4 regions of the Spongiibacter taiwanensis genome follow, and region 1 is predicted to be linked to each of the others. Evidence: predicted binding sites of a transcription regulator. Region 1 holds the regulator's gene; each other region holds the start of a gene.

Evidence for each region. The regulator sigma-54, encoded in region 1, starts transcription at its own class of promoters, with help from an activator protein. The targets are predictions, from matches to a motif close to TGGCACANNNNTTGCNNT.
Region 2: a site for sigma-54 is predicted at 1,841-1,858, ahead of NCG89_RS08310 (urease accessory protein UreD). Genes of this name have one in related genera too.
Region 3: a site for sigma-54 is predicted at 1,737-1,754, ahead of NCG89_RS06385 (NarK family nitrate/nitrite MFS transporter). Genes of this name have one in related genera too.
Region 4: a site for sigma-54 is predicted at 1,815-1,832, ahead of NCG89_RS00155 (CmpA/NrtA family ABC transporter substrate-binding protein). Genes of this name have one in related genera too.

What each region holds. Positions count from the first base shown of each region.
Region 1 covers NZ_CP098455.1:1,267,175-1,271,350, reverse strand. The annotation lists gene rapZ (RNase adapter RapZ) at 1-98, opposite strand, end outside; gene NCG89_RS05920 (PTS sugar transporter subunit IIA) at 116-565, opposite strand; gene hpf (ribosome hibernation-promoting factor, HPF/YfiA family) at 596-883, opposite strand; gene NCG89_RS05910 (RNA polymerase factor sigma-54) at 961-2,457, opposite strand; gene lptB (LPS export ABC transporter ATP-binding protein) at 2,629-3,354, opposite strand; gene lptA (lipopolysaccharide transport periplasmic protein LptA) at 3,354-3,923, opposite strand; gene lptC (LPS export ABC transporter periplasmic protein LptC) at 3,910-4,176, opposite strand, start outside.
Region 2 covers NZ_CP098455.1:1,796,924-1,801,099, forward strand. The annotation lists gene NCG89_RS08310 (urease accessory protein UreD) at 870-1,766, opposite strand; gene NCG89_RS08315 (accessory factor UbiK family protein) at 1,955-2,227, shown strand; gene NCG89_RS08320 (YifB family Mg chelatase-like AAA ATPase) at 2,304-3,791, shown strand; gene NCG89_RS08325 (hypothetical protein) at 4,026-4,176, opposite strand, start outside.
Region 3 covers NZ_CP098455.1:1,368,067-1,372,242, reverse strand. The annotation lists gene nirB (nitrite reductase large subunit NirB) at 1-1,386, opposite strand, end outside; gene NCG89_RS06385 (NarK family nitrate/nitrite MFS transporter) at 1,791-3,263, shown strand; gene NCG89_RS06380 (bifunctional protein-serine/threonine kinase/phosphatase) at 3,292-4,176, shown strand, end outside.
Region 4 covers NZ_CP098455.1:35,954-40,129, reverse strand. The annotation lists gene NCG89_RS00170 (glutamine--tRNA ligase/YqeY domain fusion protein) at 1-38, opposite strand, end outside; gene NCG89_RS00165 (peptidylprolyl isomerase) at 222-716, shown strand; gene NCG89_RS00160 (UDP-2,3-diacylglucosamine diphosphatase) at 716-1,438, shown strand; gene NCG89_RS00155 (CmpA/NrtA family ABC transporter substrate-binding protein) at 1,959-3,368, shown strand; gene NCG89_RS00150 (ABC transporter permease) at 3,419-4,176, shown strand, end outside.

The sequences.
Region 1 (4,176 bases):
GGAAGATTGTCGATGGCGTAAAAGCCTTCGTCTTCCAGCTGGTGCAGTGCGGTACTTTTGCCCGATCCGGAGCGGCCGCTAATGATGGTCAGTTGCATAGGCTGGCGCCCTTGGGTCAGTGAGCGATAGCTGCCTTAAAAAGGGCGGCAGCGTCTTCTGCCTGGCGCAGGCTGCGACGAAAACTCTCTTCGTTGAAGGCGGAGGCGAGGGCACCCAGCACTTTAACGTGCTCGTCGTGGGCCTCTGCCGGTACGATCAGGGCAAACACCAGGTCGACCGGTTGATCGTCAATGGATTCAAATTCGATGGCCTTTTCAAGGCGTACCAACAGGCCGGTAATACTTTCACAGCGGCTGCTGCGGCAATGGGGAATGGCCACCCCGTGGCCGATGCCGGTGCTGCCAAGGCGCTCCCGGGCAAGCAGGTCATTGAACAGCTCGTCGGGATCGTAGTTGTGATCGTCCTCGCTGATGAACTTGGCAACTTGTTCAAGGAGGCGTTTTTTGCTGTTAACGGACGTACCACAATGGGTACGTCCTTGGCTGAGGATGGAGTCTAGGTTCATGGTTATCGCAATCTGGTAGCAAAGCTGGCGCTAGCGAGCCAGGTGCTTTTCCTTGTGTTTGATGAGTTGCCGATCGAGCTTGTCGGTGAGACTGTCGATGGCGGCGTACATATCCTGTGACTCGCAGGTGGCGAACAGATCTGCGCCGGCAACATGGACAGTGGCTTCTGCCTTCTGGATTAACTTTTCGACCGTCAGGGTGACGTCGGTATTGGTAATGTTGTCGAAATGTCGCTGCAGCTTGGAAAGCTTGTTGTTAACGTAGTCGCGGAGAGCGGGGGTAACTTCTACGTGATGACCACTAACAGTTATCTGCATATTTTTGCTCCTTCATCGCTGTAAGCAATCAGCGCCTCCCGGCGCGCAAGTGACGGTCGCGACCTGAGTCGCGGCCACTATACCAGCCGCTTCCGCTCGTTTGAGGGCGGAATGACCAGTGATTCCCGATATTTCGCAATGGTTCGCCGGGCCACTTGAATGCCCTGGTCAGCCAGCAGTTCGGTAATTTTGCTGTCGCTGAGGGGCTTTCTGGGATTTTCGGCCGCAACCAATTTCTTGATGAGCGCCCGAATGGCGGTGGATGAGCATTCCCCGCCGGTGTCGGTGGACACATGGCTGGAGAAAAAGAACTTCAGTTCGAAAATGCCGCGGGGGGTGTGCATGTATTTTTGGGTGGTGACCCGGGAAATGGTGGATTCGTGCATGCCTACGGCCTCGGCGATATCGTGCAGAACGAGAGGCTTCATTGCCTCCTCACCATATTCTAGAAATCCCCGCTGGTATTCAACAATCTTGCTGGCCACTTTCATCAGTGTTTCGTTGCGACTTTGCAGGCTTTTGATGAACCAGCGAGCCTCCTGCAGATTGTCGCGAATGTAGTCGTTGTCGTTGCTGTTGCTACTTTGCCGTGCCAGCGCCGCGTAATGGGAGTTGATCTGGATTTTGGGGGCGATGTCCGGGTTCAGCTCCACCAGCCAGCGGCCTTCCTTTTTGCTGACGAACACATCCGGGACCACATATTCCGTTTCGCTGCCACCGATGGCGTCGCCAGGAGTGGGGTTCAGCGACTGGATCAGCTTGAGGATTTCCTTGAGCTGATCTTCCTTGATGCGACAGCGGCGCATGATCTGGTTGTAATCCCGGTTGCCCAATTGGGCCATGTACTGGCCGACCACTAGCAGCGCTTCCTCCCGCCAGGGCGTTTCCGGGGGCAACTGGCGCAGCTGGATCAGCAGGCATTCCTGGAGGTCGCGGCCGCCGACCCCAGGGGGATCAAAATTCTGGATAAGGCGTAATACCGCCTGTACTTCTTCGGCTTCAATATCTTCATTGTCGAAGCTCTCGACCAGATCCTCCACCGACACGGTGAGCCGGCCCTTCTCGTCGATGGCATCAACAATAGCATCGGCGATCAACTGATCGATATCAGAGAGACGGCTGAGGTTCAGCTGCCAGCGCAAGTGGTCCTGCAGGGAGTCGGAGCTACCCTGGCGAAAGTCATTGCTGAACTCGCTGTCGTCGGCTGGCCCGAGGGAGGCGCTGCCGCTGCTTTGGTAAACATCATCCCACTGGCTGTCGACGGGCAGATCTTCCGGGATTTCGCTGCGCTCGGCCCAGCTGTCGTCGCTGCTGGCGGAGGTTTCTTTAGTCTCTTCTGTCTGGCTGCGTTCAGCGGTGGTGGATTCTGGCGCCGCGGCGGGGGTGTTCTGCTGGGCGGGTTCGCCTTCTGGGGTGTCATCCTCGCCGATTTCCAGTAGTGGATTGGAATCCAGAGCCGACTGAATTTCTTGCTGAAGATCGAGGGTGGAAAGTTGAAGTAAACGAATCGCCTGTTGCAGCTGCGGGGTCATGGTCAGCTGCTGGCCAACCTTGAGCTGGAGCGATTGTTTCATAAGCAGTGGCTTCTACAACATTAAGAAGGTAACGCGAGCACATTGTGCTCTACCAGAGGGCGGGATGCCCAAGCATTCTACGACGGGCAGTGCCCTCGAATGTCCAACTTGAGTGTAGACGCCTCTCTCGATCCCTGCAATAGCTGTGCCGAATCAAAAATCTGGCAGAAATTAAAGTGTAAATTTGTCGCCTAGGTAAATTTCCCGGACGATCTCGCTATTTAGCACGGTGTTCGCATCGCCTTCGGCGACGATTCTGCCTTCACCGACAATGTAGGCTTTTTCGCAGATGTGCAGGGTTTCCCGGACGTTGTGATCGGTGATCAGCACGCCGATACCCCGGGCCTGCAGGTGACGGATGATTTGCTGGATATCGTTGACGGAAATGGGGTCAACTCCGGCAAAGGGTTCGTCGAGCAGGATGAAGCTGGGCTCGGTGGCCAGGGCCCGGGCGATCTCGACCCGGCGACGTTCACCGCCAGACAGGGTCATGCCCTTGGATTTGCGGATATGGGTGATGTGAAATTCCTGCAGCAGCGCTTCGAGTTTTTCCTTGCGCTGGCTGCGATTCAGGTCTTTGCGTGTTTCGAGAATTGCCATGATGTTGTCGGCGACGCTCAATTTGCGAAAAATCGACGCTTCCTGAGGCAGGTAGCCTACGCCACATTGGGCCCGGCCATGGACGGACATGGGAGTAAGGTCGCGATCGTCCAACGTTATACGACCACGGTCGGCGTTCACAATCCCGACAATCATGTAAAAGCAGGTGGTTTTGCCCGCGCCATTGGGACCCAGCAAGCCGACAATTTCGCCGCTGCGGATGCTCAGCGAGACGTCCCGAATAATCTGCCGCCCTTTATAGGCCTTGGCGAGGTTGTGCGCGTTCAGAACCGGCATTAGGGCGAAGTCTCTCCGTCGTTGTCGTCATTGACCGGGGTGTTTTGTTTGCCACCCTGGGAGTTGACCTCGCCATTGCTCTGGGGTTGCAGGGTCATTCTCACCCGGCCGTTTTCTGCGGCACTGCCTCCGTCGGCGACAACGGTTTGTTTTTTGCCGCTATACACCACTCGATCACCGCTGATTTTTGAGCCCTGATGGGTGATGCTGGCATTTTGCTGAAGCAGAATTTCCTCGTCGGCCAGGCGGTATTCAATGGTGCCGGCGCTGGCAACCACTACGCCTTCACCGGCTCTGGGTTGTTGTTCGAATTTGGCCGGGTTGCCCTGAGCGATCACTTTTTCGACTTTGCGATCACTCTCGACAATGGTGAGTTTGTCGGCCTGAATTTTCAGGGTGCCCTGGGACATCTTCACGTTGCCACTGTAGATGCCCTGATTGTTTTCATAGGTGGCGCGATCTGAGCTGAGATTGATGGCCTGATTGCGGTCATCGGGCAAGGCGTGCAGGGGCGCAACGTTGAGCGTCGACATGGCTATCGCGGCGGCCAACAGTTTAGCGGGGCGCATAATGCCCCCTGACGTTATCAAGGAGTTCTACCCGCTCTTCTCGCAGCGACGCGTACATGCCGGTGGCTTTTGTGGTGCCGTTGGGCAGGAGCAGTGTGAGGGCTTGGTCGGTGCTGACTTCACTTTCTTGCAGGTCGATTTTCAACACGTTGGTTCTTATTTCAGCTTGTCTGATCAATTCGCGCACGACCACATCCTGGTTGAGCTGCAGGTGCTGGCCGCTACTGTTCAGGCGACCCTCTGTGGCGGTGGC
Region 2 (4,176 bases), 530 kb from region 1:
GACGCTAGACGCTAGACGCTAGACGCTAGACGCTAGACGCTAGACGCTAGACGCTAGACGCTAGACGCTAGACGCTAGACGCTAGACGCTAGACGCTAGACGCTAGACGCTAGACGCTAGACGCTAGACGCTAGACGCTAGACGCTAGACGCTAGACGCTAGACGCTAGACGCTAGACGCTAGACGCTAGACGCTAGACGCTAGACGCTAGACGCTAGACGCTAGACGCTAGACGCTAGACGCTAGACGCTAGACGCTAGACGCTAGACGCTAGACGCTAGACGCTAGACGCTAGACGAGCATGATTTGGCACCGGCGCATGTCAAGCATTTAGCGCACTTTTTTTATTTCAACGCCAATCTCTATTCATCGCCACCCCGGCCCCGAGCCGGGGTTCAGTTGCTCTCGTGTTCAAACCCCGCTGGATTCCGGATCGCAAAAGGCGCGTCCGGAATGACGGATGCTCGGAATCCTCCGGAGGTGCCGCGTCGGACACCCGACGTCAGACCCACTCCGATCTTCGTCGCCCCGGCCTCCGAGCCGGGGCCCAGCTGCTCCCATGTTCAAATCCCGCTGGATTCCGGATCGCAAACAGCGCGTCCGGAATGACAGATGCTTGGAATCCTCCAGAGGCGCCGCGTCGGACATCCGACGTCAGACCCACTCCGCGCTTCGTCGCCCCGCCCCCCGAGCCGGGGCCCAGTTGCTCCTGTGTTCAAACCCCACTGTATTCCGGATCGCAAAAGGCGCGTCCGGAATGACGAGTTCTTTCCAATGCGCCTATTACTGCACCCAACGCCCGAGCTCTCAGCGGCGAAGCCGCAAGTCTTAGCCTCTTCCGTCTCCCGTCAAGCGTCTCCCGACCACCTTCAAGTATTCCAAATCCGCGGCCGACAGGCCGGGCGACCATTCAACAAGGGCCGCAGCTTCTCCCACAAATAGGTAAACCCACGCCGGCAGTGCTCCGGCGAATTCCCCAGGTAGCGCGCCATAAACAGATCCCGCCGTTGGGACAGCCCCCACTCCGCCTGACATTGATCATAGTAAGGCTGAGCAGCGAGGCCATCGCGCAATTCATCCAGCAACGCCCGATCTGCGGTGAGCGTGGCAAACAGACTGCCACTTACCCAGCGGCCCGCCATTCCCCAGGGCCCATCAAGTAGGGCACTGCCACCCTGCCACAGGGTGCGCTCGCTCAGCAGCGGCCGCCCCTCTTTTAGAATAGTAAATCGCTGTAAGCAGCGCCCTTCGTCAAATGACTCACCGCTTGCACGGCGGCCAAGCACCACAATATCCCAAGCCAATAGTTGTGCCCCGGCGGCCAAGTGGAACTCATTACGAAGCTCAGCTTCGGCACCGTCAAAAATAATCGTCTCCTGGGGCAGCCACTCCAGACAGGCATCCTCTTCAACTCGGGCGCAAATACCTTGCAACTGGGGAGTCTTCTGGCGATCACTCCTGTAGGCCTTGCCCGCCGACGGGGTGGTCACCAGCGCTGAACTACCCGCCTCAAGGGCCAGGTCCACCTGCAGTTCATCACCGGGCACCATCCCACCCGGCGGATGCAGTAGATATAAATGACAGAGATCACCCTCTGGATAAAAAGGCCGCTGAATACGCAGCGGCCCCTTATGCAGTACATGGTACACATCCGTGCGCAGCGGTCCGCGACGCAAGCCTAATTCAATGGCCGCATGCCAGGACGGCGCCGTCGCACTTTGCCCGGCAATGTCGGCGCTCATACTGATTTGATTGGGGGCGTTCAAACAAAATCCTTATTTTTCATTGTGCTAGGGCGAGACAACCACCTTGCCACCCCCACCTCAATTGCCCCAAAACCAGAGCAATATCCATACCATCGATGAGCCAGTGTGACGGCAATGAGCATACAACAGTAAAGCCGGGCGCGCTTTTGCGCTACACTTCACCTCACAGTGCAAACCCAGATGAGTTTATGAATAAGCCCGATTTTTTCAGCCAAATTGCCGACACCGCCAACCGCCTGATGAAAGAAGGCCCGGCGATACAGCAAGACATTGAAGAGAAGCTGCAAGCCCTGGTGCAGGCCCGTCTGCGCAAGATGGATCTGGTTTCCCGGGAGGAATTTGACGCCCAGGTTGCTGTGCTCAATCGCACCCGGGCCAAACTGCAGGATATGGAGAAGCAACTGGCCGAACTCAGCGCGCAGCTGGATACCCCGGAGCCGAGCTCACCCGACAAGCCGTAAAATGCCATGCCGGTCTGGGCGATTTGGCAGCCCGGGCCAGCCAAACCGAACACGCGCAGCGCTCAAGGATGAGTCTATGCCACTTGCCACCGTTTTCAGCCGAGCCAAGCTCGGCGTTCAAGCCCCGTTAGTCACGGTCGAGGTGCACCTCTCCAGCGGCCTACCCGCCTTTAATATAGTCGGACTGCCAGAGGCAACCGTGCGAGAAGCCAGAGACCGAGTTCGCTCTGCGCTGATCAATTCGCGCTTCGAATTTCCCGTCAGCCGCATTACCGTCAACCTCGCCCCGGCCGACCTACCCAAGGAAGGCGGACGTTTCGATTTACCCATCGCCATCGGCATTTTGGTGGCCTCGGGGCAATTGCCTCTCAACAGCATCGATGGCTACGAATTTCTCGGCGAGCTGGGGCTCGGTGGTGAGCTGCGCCCGGTGGATGCCGCCCTCCCCGCCGCTGTAGCCTGCGCCGCTGAAGATAAAGTGCTCGTGGTCCCTGCCGGCAACCAGGGGCTGGCGGCCATTATCGACGCATCCGATCTGCGCGAAGCCCCCTCGCTATTGGCCGTAGTGGCCCATATGGCCGGACAAACCGCACTGCCGTTCGGCTCTGAATTAACCCCCGACGGCGAGGTGATGGCGGCAGCGTATCCCGACCTTGCCGATGTCCGCGGCCAGGAATCCGCAAAGCGCGCTCTGGAAATCGCTGCCGCTGGCGGCCATAGCCTGCTGATGAGCGGCCCACCCGGCACAGGCAAAACCCTGCTCGCCAACCGCCTGCCCGGCATCCTGCCGCCCCTCAATGCCGAGGAGCAGCGCGACATTGCCATCGTGCAATCGGTGGCCGGCAAACCACTGCAATTGCGGCGGCCCTTTCGGGCACCCCACCACACCGCCTCGGCGGTCGCGCTGGTGGGCGGTGGCAGCCAGCCCAAGCCAGGGGAAATTTCGCTGGCTCATCACGGGATTTTATTTTTAGATGAAGTCGTTGAGTACCCGCGCAAAGTGCTGGAAGTGTTGCGCGAGCCCCTTGAGTCGGGCGAGGTAACGATCTCCCGGGCCAGCCAGCAGCTCACCTTTCCCGCCCGCTTCCAATTGATCGCTGCCATGAACCCCTGTCCCTGCGGCTTTGATGGGGACCCCACCCGGGAATGCCGCTGCACCCCGGACCAGATTCAGCGCTATCGTCAGCGCCTGTCCGGGCCGCTGCTGGACAGAATCGACCTGCGCTTAACCGTTCCCCGGCTGCCGCCGGGGATTTTGCAATCCAGCACCCCGGGAGAATCCAGCGCAACGGTCAGAGAACGGGTCTGCCGGGCGCGATGCAAACAGCTAGCCCGAGGGCCGCGCTGCAATGCCCAGCTCGAAGCCGCCGAAGTGAGTGACCACTGTCACCTGGGTGTTAATGAGAAAAACTTCATGATTCAGGCTGAACAGAAACTCGATCTGAGTGCCCGGGCACACCATCGGATTATCAAAGTGGCCCGCACCATTGCCGATCTTGCAGACAGCGACCGTATCGCGCTAGTCCACTTACAGGAGGCCATTGCTTACCGGGGAGATTTCTAGCTTAGGGAGTTTGATCGCCCCAGATGAGCCAGATCTGGTTCCGCGAGCGCGGCGCATACATTAGGCCAGAAACAATCCAGCCTGAGACTTTTTAAATGCAGCCCGGCGGAGCATTTAGCATCATTTGCGCCAGGCGTATTTCGATCAGCAAGCAACCCCTGCACGAAAACCACATGCAACAGCGCCAGCCCTGGGGCTGGCGCACGTGAGCCGTCAGTTGTCGGCACCCGTTGGTTACTGAGCGAGGGGTAGCAAGGTACCTTCGGTGAACTCATTCCCTGCGTCACCCTGGCCATCAGGCGTGGATACACTGATTAGCACAGCGCCTTCACTACCAAGAACCTTTACCAGGTCCCACAAGTAATGATCCTCGGAGGCATCGTTC
Region 3 (4,176 bases), 100 kb from region 1:
GCCACAGGTGGTTGCGGCCTTGGTGCAGGCTTTCAGGTCACCCACGGTTTGGGCACCGTCCTGAACGGCGGCGCAAATCTGGCCTTTGCTAACGTTATTACAGCTACAGATGGTGGCGGTGTCGGGCAGGGCGTCCACGCCCAGGCCAACGCTGGCGCTGCCGTCGAGCTGGGGCAGAATCATTGCCTCGGGGTGCTTGGGCAGGGTGATTTTGTTCAGGGCAAATTGGAGCAGGTTGCCATAGTCTTCGGCGTCGCCCACCAAGACGGCGCCCAGCAGGTGTTCGCCGGTTTCGCTGACCACGATCTTTTTGTAAACCTCGGCCTGCTCGTCAATGAAGGTGTAGCACTTGGCGCCGGGAGTGTTGGCGTGGGCGTCGCCAATGGAGGCTACGTCCACACCCATCAATTTCAGTTTGGTGCTCATGTCGGCGCCGGTAAAGGCCAGGCCTTGTACGCTGCCAATCACGTGGTCGGCGGCGGCCCGGGCCATATCCCAGCCGGGAGCAATCAGACCGTAAATGCGACCGCCCCAGAGGGCACACTCGCCAATGGCGTAAATGCTGGGGTCTGAGGTCTGGCAGTAGTCGTTGATGACAATGCCGCCGCGCTCGCCGATCTCCAGTTCGCTCTGGCGGGCCAGAGCGTCTTGCGGGCGAATACCGGCGGAGAAGACCAGGATGTCGGTCTCCAGCTCGCTGCCATCGGCAAAGTTCATTTTGTGAACGCAGCTTTCACCGTCGGAAATGTTCTGGGTGTTTTTCTGGGTGTGGACGGTTACACCCAGGTCTTCGATTTTGCGGCGCAGCAGGGCACCGCCGCCGTCGTCAACCTGTACCGCCATCAGGCGGGGGGCAAACTCCACCACATGGGTTTGCAGGCCCAGGTCTTTAATTGCCTTGGCGGCCTCGAGGCCGAGCAGACCGCCACCGACCACGGTGCCCACTTTGGCGTTGGCAGAGGCAGCGGTGATTGCTTCCAGATCTTCTATAGTTCGGTAAACGAAACAGTTTTGCCGGTCGTGGCCCGGTACCGGAGGGACGAAGGGGAACGAGCCGGTGGAGAGCACCATAATGTCGTACGGGTATTGCTCGCCTTGGTCGGTGCTGACGATTTTGTTCGCCCGATCGATGGCCACCGCCTTTTCGCCATTTTTCACGGTAATGTGGTTGGCCTCGTAAAAGCCCTCCTTCACCATATTGAGGGATTCGGCTTTGCGGGTTTCAAACCAGGCGGTGAGATGGACGCGATCGTAGGCCGGGCGGGGCTCTTCACCAATTACCGTGATGGCAAATTCCCCGGCCTTGCCGCTGTCGACGAGGGATTCAAGAAATTGGTGGCCGACCGGGCCGTTGCCGATAACCAGCAGGCGTGTGGGGTTTGTCATGGTGGTGGTCCTTTACTTCTGTTCGTCGGGGAAGGTTGCCCGACGAGGTAATTCATTCAGGGATTCGCTGATGAATGGGAAAGCAATACCTATGCCATGACTGATTTTTATATTTAAGCTATTGAAATATAAGTTAAAAAAATTAAATTGCCATATTTTGGGGCATTTATAAGGTGCGCCAAAATGGAATATTTGCGAAATGATGGGGCGCAATGATTTATTTTGGTGCTCTTCTGGGGCGCTGAGGAATGGAATGGCCGCCCTGAAATGACTCATAATGGTGCGTTATTTTTATTTAATTCATAGAAAACAAATAGATACGTTTGTTTTGAGGCGGTTTTCATGCTTGCTGGCACAGCAATTGCTCCGGGGTCTGCGTCGCTTTATCTGTTTTCGGAGTTTTCATGTCATCGTCTAATCTGAACCTGCTGGATATTAAGCAGGATAAAATCCGCCTGCTGCACCTGAGCTGGTTCGCCTTCTTTCTTACCTTTGTGGTGTGGTTCAACCATGCGCCCATGCTGGCTGCGATCAAAGAGGCCTTCGATCTCACCGGTCAGCAAGTTAAAGCCCTGATGATTCTCAACGTTGCGCTGACGATTCCGGCCCGGGTGATTATCGGGATGCTGGTCGATCGCCTGGGGCCCCGCATCGTTTTTAGTTCTTTGTTGGTGATTGGGGGCGGTATCTGCTGCGGCTTTGCCTTTGCCAATTCCTACGAAATGATCGCCATGATGCGCTTCTTTATGGGCTTCATTGGCGCCGGGTTTGTGATTGGCATTCGCTTGGTGGGCGAGTGGTTCCCCGCCAAGCAAGTTGGGCTGGCCGAGGGGGTATATGGTGGCTGGGGCAACTTTGGCTCGGCGGCTGCAGCGATGACGCTGCCCACTGTCGCGCTGATGTTTGGCGGTGAGGACGGCTGGCGCTATGCCATTGCCAGCACCGGTGTGATTGCGGCGCTCTACGGGGTGTTCTTTTACACTCGGGCGCGCAATACGCCTAAAGGGTCTACCTATTTCAAACCGAAAAAGTCGGGCGGGCTGGTGGTTAGTAGTCGGCGGGACCTCTACTTTTATATTGCCATGTGCGTGCCCATGTATTTGGCGCTGGCGGTGCTGACCTGGAAGCTGTCCCCATCCAACCTGGGTCTGTTGACCGGCGTGGCCGCTAATATTATCTATCTGGGCCTGGGTGCACTGTTTGTGTTTCAGGTCAGCCAGATTTTGCGGGTGAACAGCGATGTATTGAAAGGGATCCCGATGCCGGAGATGCAGCGCTTTAAATTCAAGCAGGTCGCAATTTTGAATGTGTCGTACTTTGTTACTTTTGGCTCCGAGCTGGCGGTGGTCTCCATGTTGCCCTTGTTCTTTATGGAGACCTTTGAGTTGAGTGCGGTGAAAGCGGGCTTGTTGGCTTCCGGCTTTGCCTTTATGAATCTGGTGGCGCGCCCTGGCGGTGGTTACCTGTCCGATAAGGTGGGTCGTCGCAAGTCCCTTACTATTTTGGTTGCTGGTCTGGCGGTGGGCTATATGGTGCTGAGCCAGGTCGATGCGGGCTGGCCGGTGTGGTTGGCGGTGATCGCAACCATGTGCTGCTCGTTCTTTGTTCAGGCGGGTGAAGGTGCGGTGTTTGCCATTGTGCCGCTGGTGAAACGCAGCATGACTGGGCAGATCGCCGGCATGACGGGTGCCTATGGTAATGTTGGTGCGGTGATCTTTCTGACTGTGCTGTCCTTTGTGGATGCCTCCCAGTTCTTTATGGTGATTGCGGCCTGCGCCGGGGTGGTCTTTATTGCAGTGCAATTTTTGGAAGAGCCCCAGGGCCATGTCGCCGAGCTGAACGACGATGGCAGTGTCGCCCTGGTGGAAGTGAGCTAAGGCCTTTGCCAATGGCTGGGAGCGCGTAATGTACCTGGATGCCGGGTTACGGTGTTCGGCGGCGCAACTGAGCACCGCCGGACGCAAGCCCATCAATGAGGACAGCCTCGGGATGCTGATTCCCGAAGGGCACACCGTGATTACCAAGGGGGTGGTCGCGGTGATTGCTGATGGGGTCTCTGCGGCAGAGGCGGGCAAAGAGGCGGCGGAAACCTGCGTTCGCGGGTTTTTGCAGGACTACTTCTCCACGCCGGATTCCTGGTCGGTCAAGCGCTCCGCTCATCAAGTCATTTCAGCCCTGAATCGCTGGTTGTACAGCCAAGGAAGTCATTTTGCCAAGGCGGAAAAGGGCTACATCTCCACCTTGAGCATTGCCATTGTCAAATCTCGCACTGCCCACCTGTTTCATGTGGGTGATAGTCGGATCTACCGCTTTCGCGGCGGCGTGTTGGAGCCGCTGAGTCGTGATCATGCGCGTCATATTGGTGAAAACCAGAGTTATCTGACCCGGGCCATGGGGCTGGATGTCAGTCTGGAAGTCGATTATCGCAGCGTTGATGTGGAGCAGGGCGACCTGTTTCTACTCAGCACCGATGGTCTGCACGGTGTGCTCAGTTCAACCGCCATTGCCGGGCTATTGGGCCAGGCTGGCGATAACCTGGATGCCTGCTGTGCGCGATTGGTCGATGCGGCGCTGGAGGCGGGTAGCGACGACAATATCAGTTGCCAGCTGTTACGGCTGGATGCGCTGCCGGGAGAGGACGCAGACGAGGTATATCGGCGCCTGACGGCCTTGCCATTTCCGCCGGAGTTGAGCGTTGGGGACCGGCTGGACGGCCTGGAGGTGATCGCGGAGATTCACGCCAGCGCCCGCAGCCAGATTTATAAAGTCAAAGACATCGCCAGCGGTCAC
Region 4 (4,176 bases), 1.2 Mb from region 1:
CGCAGGAAATTATTGCCGCTTACGTCTTTTTCACTCATCAAGAAATTCCAAACCACCCCGGATACACGGGGAAATCGAACAACAGCAAGGCGAAGAGCGTCAGCGCGGCGCGCCGGTGTTGGCAGCCTGACTGGCACCAACTCAAAGCCAATTTCGCCGCCGGACCAAAAACCGCGTATTATACCGGCTTTGAATTCCAGTTATAAGCGAGATCAAAGTAAATGGTTATCTTTAAAACAAATTTTGGCGACATCAAGATTGAATTGGACTTTGAGAATGCGCCGAAAACCGCCGAAAACTTCAAGCAGTATGTTATCGACGGCCACTACGATGGCACCATTTTCCACCGCGTCATCAACGGCTTTATGATCCAGGGCGGCGGCTTCGAACCCGGCATGAAGCAGAAAGATACCCGTGACCCCATCGAAAACGAGGCAGATAACGGCCTGAAAAATGAGGTCGGCACCCTGGCAATGGCTCGCACCATGGACCCCCACTCCGCCAGCGCCCAGTTCTTTATCAACGTCAAAAACAACGATTTTCTCAACCACAGCGGCAAGACCATGCAGGGTTGGGGTTATGCGGTTTTCGGCAAAGTGTCCGAGGGCATGGACGTAGTCGAGAAGATCAAAGCCGTGCGCACCACCAGCAAGGCGGGACACCAGGACGTCCCGGCTGAAGACGTGATTATCGAGAAAGCCAGCTGGGAAAGCTGATGCTTCGGCTGTTCATCTCAGACCTGCATCTTGAAGAAGCGCGCCCGGATATTCTCCGGGCGTTTTTTCAATTTCTTCAGGACGACGCCGCCACGGCCGACGAGTTATACATTCTCGGCGACTTCTTTGAAGTGTGGATAGGCGATGACGACCTGCGCCCTTTGGCTGTAGACGTAGCAGAAAAACTGAAAACCTGCGCCGCCGCCGGCACCGACATATTTATCATGCAAGGCAACCGGGACTTCTTGCTGGGCGAGGCGTTCTGCCAGCGCGCCGACGCAACGCTACTTAATGACCCCAGCGTTATCACCCTTGCTGGCGCGCCCTGCTTACTGATGCACGGCGACAGCCTGTGCACTCGGGACGAAAACTATATGACCTTTCGCCGGGAGTCACGCTCCAGCGCCTGGCAGAACAAAGTGCTCAGCCTGCCCCTGGAGGAGCGCCGCGCCCTGGCCCGGCAACTGAGAATGGCCAGCACCGAGGCCAACAGCAACAAAGCCGAGGACATTATGGATGTCACTCCGGCAGAAGTCGTCCGAGAACTGAAAGCGCACCAATGTCTGCGCCTCATTCACGGCCACACCCACCGCCCTGCCCGCCACACTCTCAGCGTCGACGACCAACCAGCAGAGCGGATTGTTTTGGGCGACTGGGATTCGGCAATCTGGTGGCTTCGGGCCGACGATCACGAACTTTCCCTGCTCAACCGGCCTCTTTAGGCTCCCAGCGAAGGCCGATCAGGCCTCGTGCGATCCGCCCAACACCCCCCTTCTCTGCCAGCTCCCGCCCCGGCGCTGCTCACCGGCCTTGGCCTGCCCCAGCCTAACCACCCGCTTTAACGATATTCGCGGTTACCTAAAGGGACCCGGTTTTGGGCGCGCGCACCCTATCTGCGCAATTTTGGAATTCCCAACAAAAATCCATTTGAATAAAAACGAACCGATAAGATGCACTTTTGGTGCACCATTAAAAAGCACCTCGCCTCGCGGCACCCCCCTCGACACCCATCCACAAGCACCACCAAAGAGCACAACAGTTAGCAAACCACATTCGATTTAATCTCTAACATTTTGTTTTAAAACATTTCAAATCTTGTGGCATAGCAATTGCTAAATCCGGTACAGAGCGTTCTGAAGCAACTTCGCCCGGCGTCCCCTCGCCGACCACTGAGAGATTGCGGCCTCCGCCACCGGCGCTGATCACCCGGAGCTGGCCGACCCTAGAACTGGAGTTTTGAACATGTCCTGGTACAAACGCCTGACAAAAGCGTCACCGGTTAAAACAAAGTCAACGTCGCGCCATTTAGTGAAAGTTGCCCTCAGCGCGCTGGCCATTGGCGTCAGCGGTGCCAGCCTGGCAGCAGAGCCCGAGAAAGAGGAGCTGAAATTCGGCTTTATCAAACTCACCGACATGGCCCCTTTGGCTATTGCCTACGAAAAGCAATTCTTTGAAGACGAGGGTTTGTACGTCACCCTCGAGGCCCAGGCAAACTGGAAAGTGCTGCTCGACCGGGTGATCGACGGCCAGCTGGACGGCGCCCATATGCTTGCCGGTCAGCCGCTGGGCGCCACCATTGGTTTCGGCACCCAGGCCCACATCATCACCGCCTTCAGCATGGACTTGAACGGCAATGGCATCACCGTTTCCAACGAGGTGTGGGAACAGATGAAGCCCGGCATCCCCAAGCAGGCTGACGGCAAACCGGTACACCCGATCAAAGCCGACTACCTCAAGCCCGTCGTGGAAAAATACAAAGCCCAGGGCAAGCCCTTCAACATGGGCATGGTATTTCCGGTCTCCACCCACAACTATGAACTGCGCTACTGGCTCGCCGCTGGCGGTATCCACCCCGGCTACTACGCGCCGCTAAAAGGCGATATCAGCGGCCAGATCGACGCCGACGCGCTGCTGTCAGTGACCCCACCACCGCAAATGCCAGCCACGCTGGAAGCCGGCACTATCTACGGTTATTGCGTGGGAGAACCCTGGAACCAGCAAGCCGTATTCAAAGGGATCGGCGTACCGGTCATCACGGACTACGAGATCTGGAAAGACAACCCGGAGAAGGTATTCGGCGTCAGCAAGGAATGGGCAGACAAGTACCCCCAAACCCACATTGCTGTAGTCAAAGCGATGATTCGCGCAGCCAAATGGCTGGATGACAACAACAATGCCAATCGCCCCGAGGCAGTAAAAATCCTGAGTCAGTCCAACTATGTGGGCGCCGACTACGAGGTTATTGCCAACTCCATGACCGGCACCTTCGAGTATGAGAAAGGCGACAAGCGCGAAGTACCCGACTTTAACGTGTTCTTCCGCTACAACGCGACCTACCCCTACTACTCCGACGCCGTCTGGTACCTGACCCAAATGCGCCGCTGGGGCCAGATCCCCGAGCACAAGCCGGACAGCTGGTACATGGATATCGCCAAGAAGGTTTACCGCCCCGACATTTACGCCGCAGCCGCCAAAGAGCTGATTGCTGAAGGCAAAATGGCAGCCAGCGACTTCCCTGATTTCGCCAAAGAGACTGGCTTCAAGCCACCGCAAACCGAGTTTATCGACAACATCACCTATGACGGCAGCAAGCCGAACGAGTACCTGTCGAAGTTTGCGATTGGCCTGAAACCTGCAGACACACTGAAGTAAGTACCACGCGATGCCCGGTCTAGCGGCCGGGCATCGCCCTGGAGACAGTCATGTTTAAACAAAATACCATGCGCTACCTCAGCCTGGCCGGCTTTAGCTGGATGATTCCGGTGTTCAAACTCGCCACCGGCGAGAATCCCCGGGAACAGGGCCAGGAAATCTTGCGCCAAATTGGCCTGCCCGTGCTGGCGGTGCTGATTTTTCTTGCCATCTGGTCGACCCTAGCCGCCCGGGTAGATACCAGTCTGGGCACTTTTCCCGGCCCCGCTGCAGTTTACAGCGCGGCACAGGGCCTGGTGGCAGAACACAAGGCCGAACGCGAAAAGGCCGATGCCTTCTACCAACGCCAGGTGGAACGCAATGAAAAGAAACTCGCCAAAAACCCAGACGCTGAAGTCAAAATCCGGGAATACACCGGCAAGGCGACCTTTATCGATCAGATTTTCACCAGCCTGAAAACCGTCTTTACCGGCTTTGTTGTAGCCTCCCTCATCGCTATTCCGATTGGCGTCGCCTGCGGCCTGAGCCCCCTGCTGAACGCCGCCATCGCCCCGCTGATTCAGATTTTCAAGCCGGTGTCGCCGCTGGCCTGGCTGCCCTTGGTGACGATGGTCGTCAGTGCGGTCTACGTGAGCGATGACCCGCTGTTTGCCAAATCCTTTGTCAACTCTGCCATTACCGTCACCCTGTGCTGCATGTGGCCGACCCTGATCAACACTGCCGTTGGCGTGGCCAGCATCGACAAGGACCTGATCAACGTCGGCCGGGTTATTCGCCTCGGCTGGGTTACCCGGGTGCGTAAAATCGC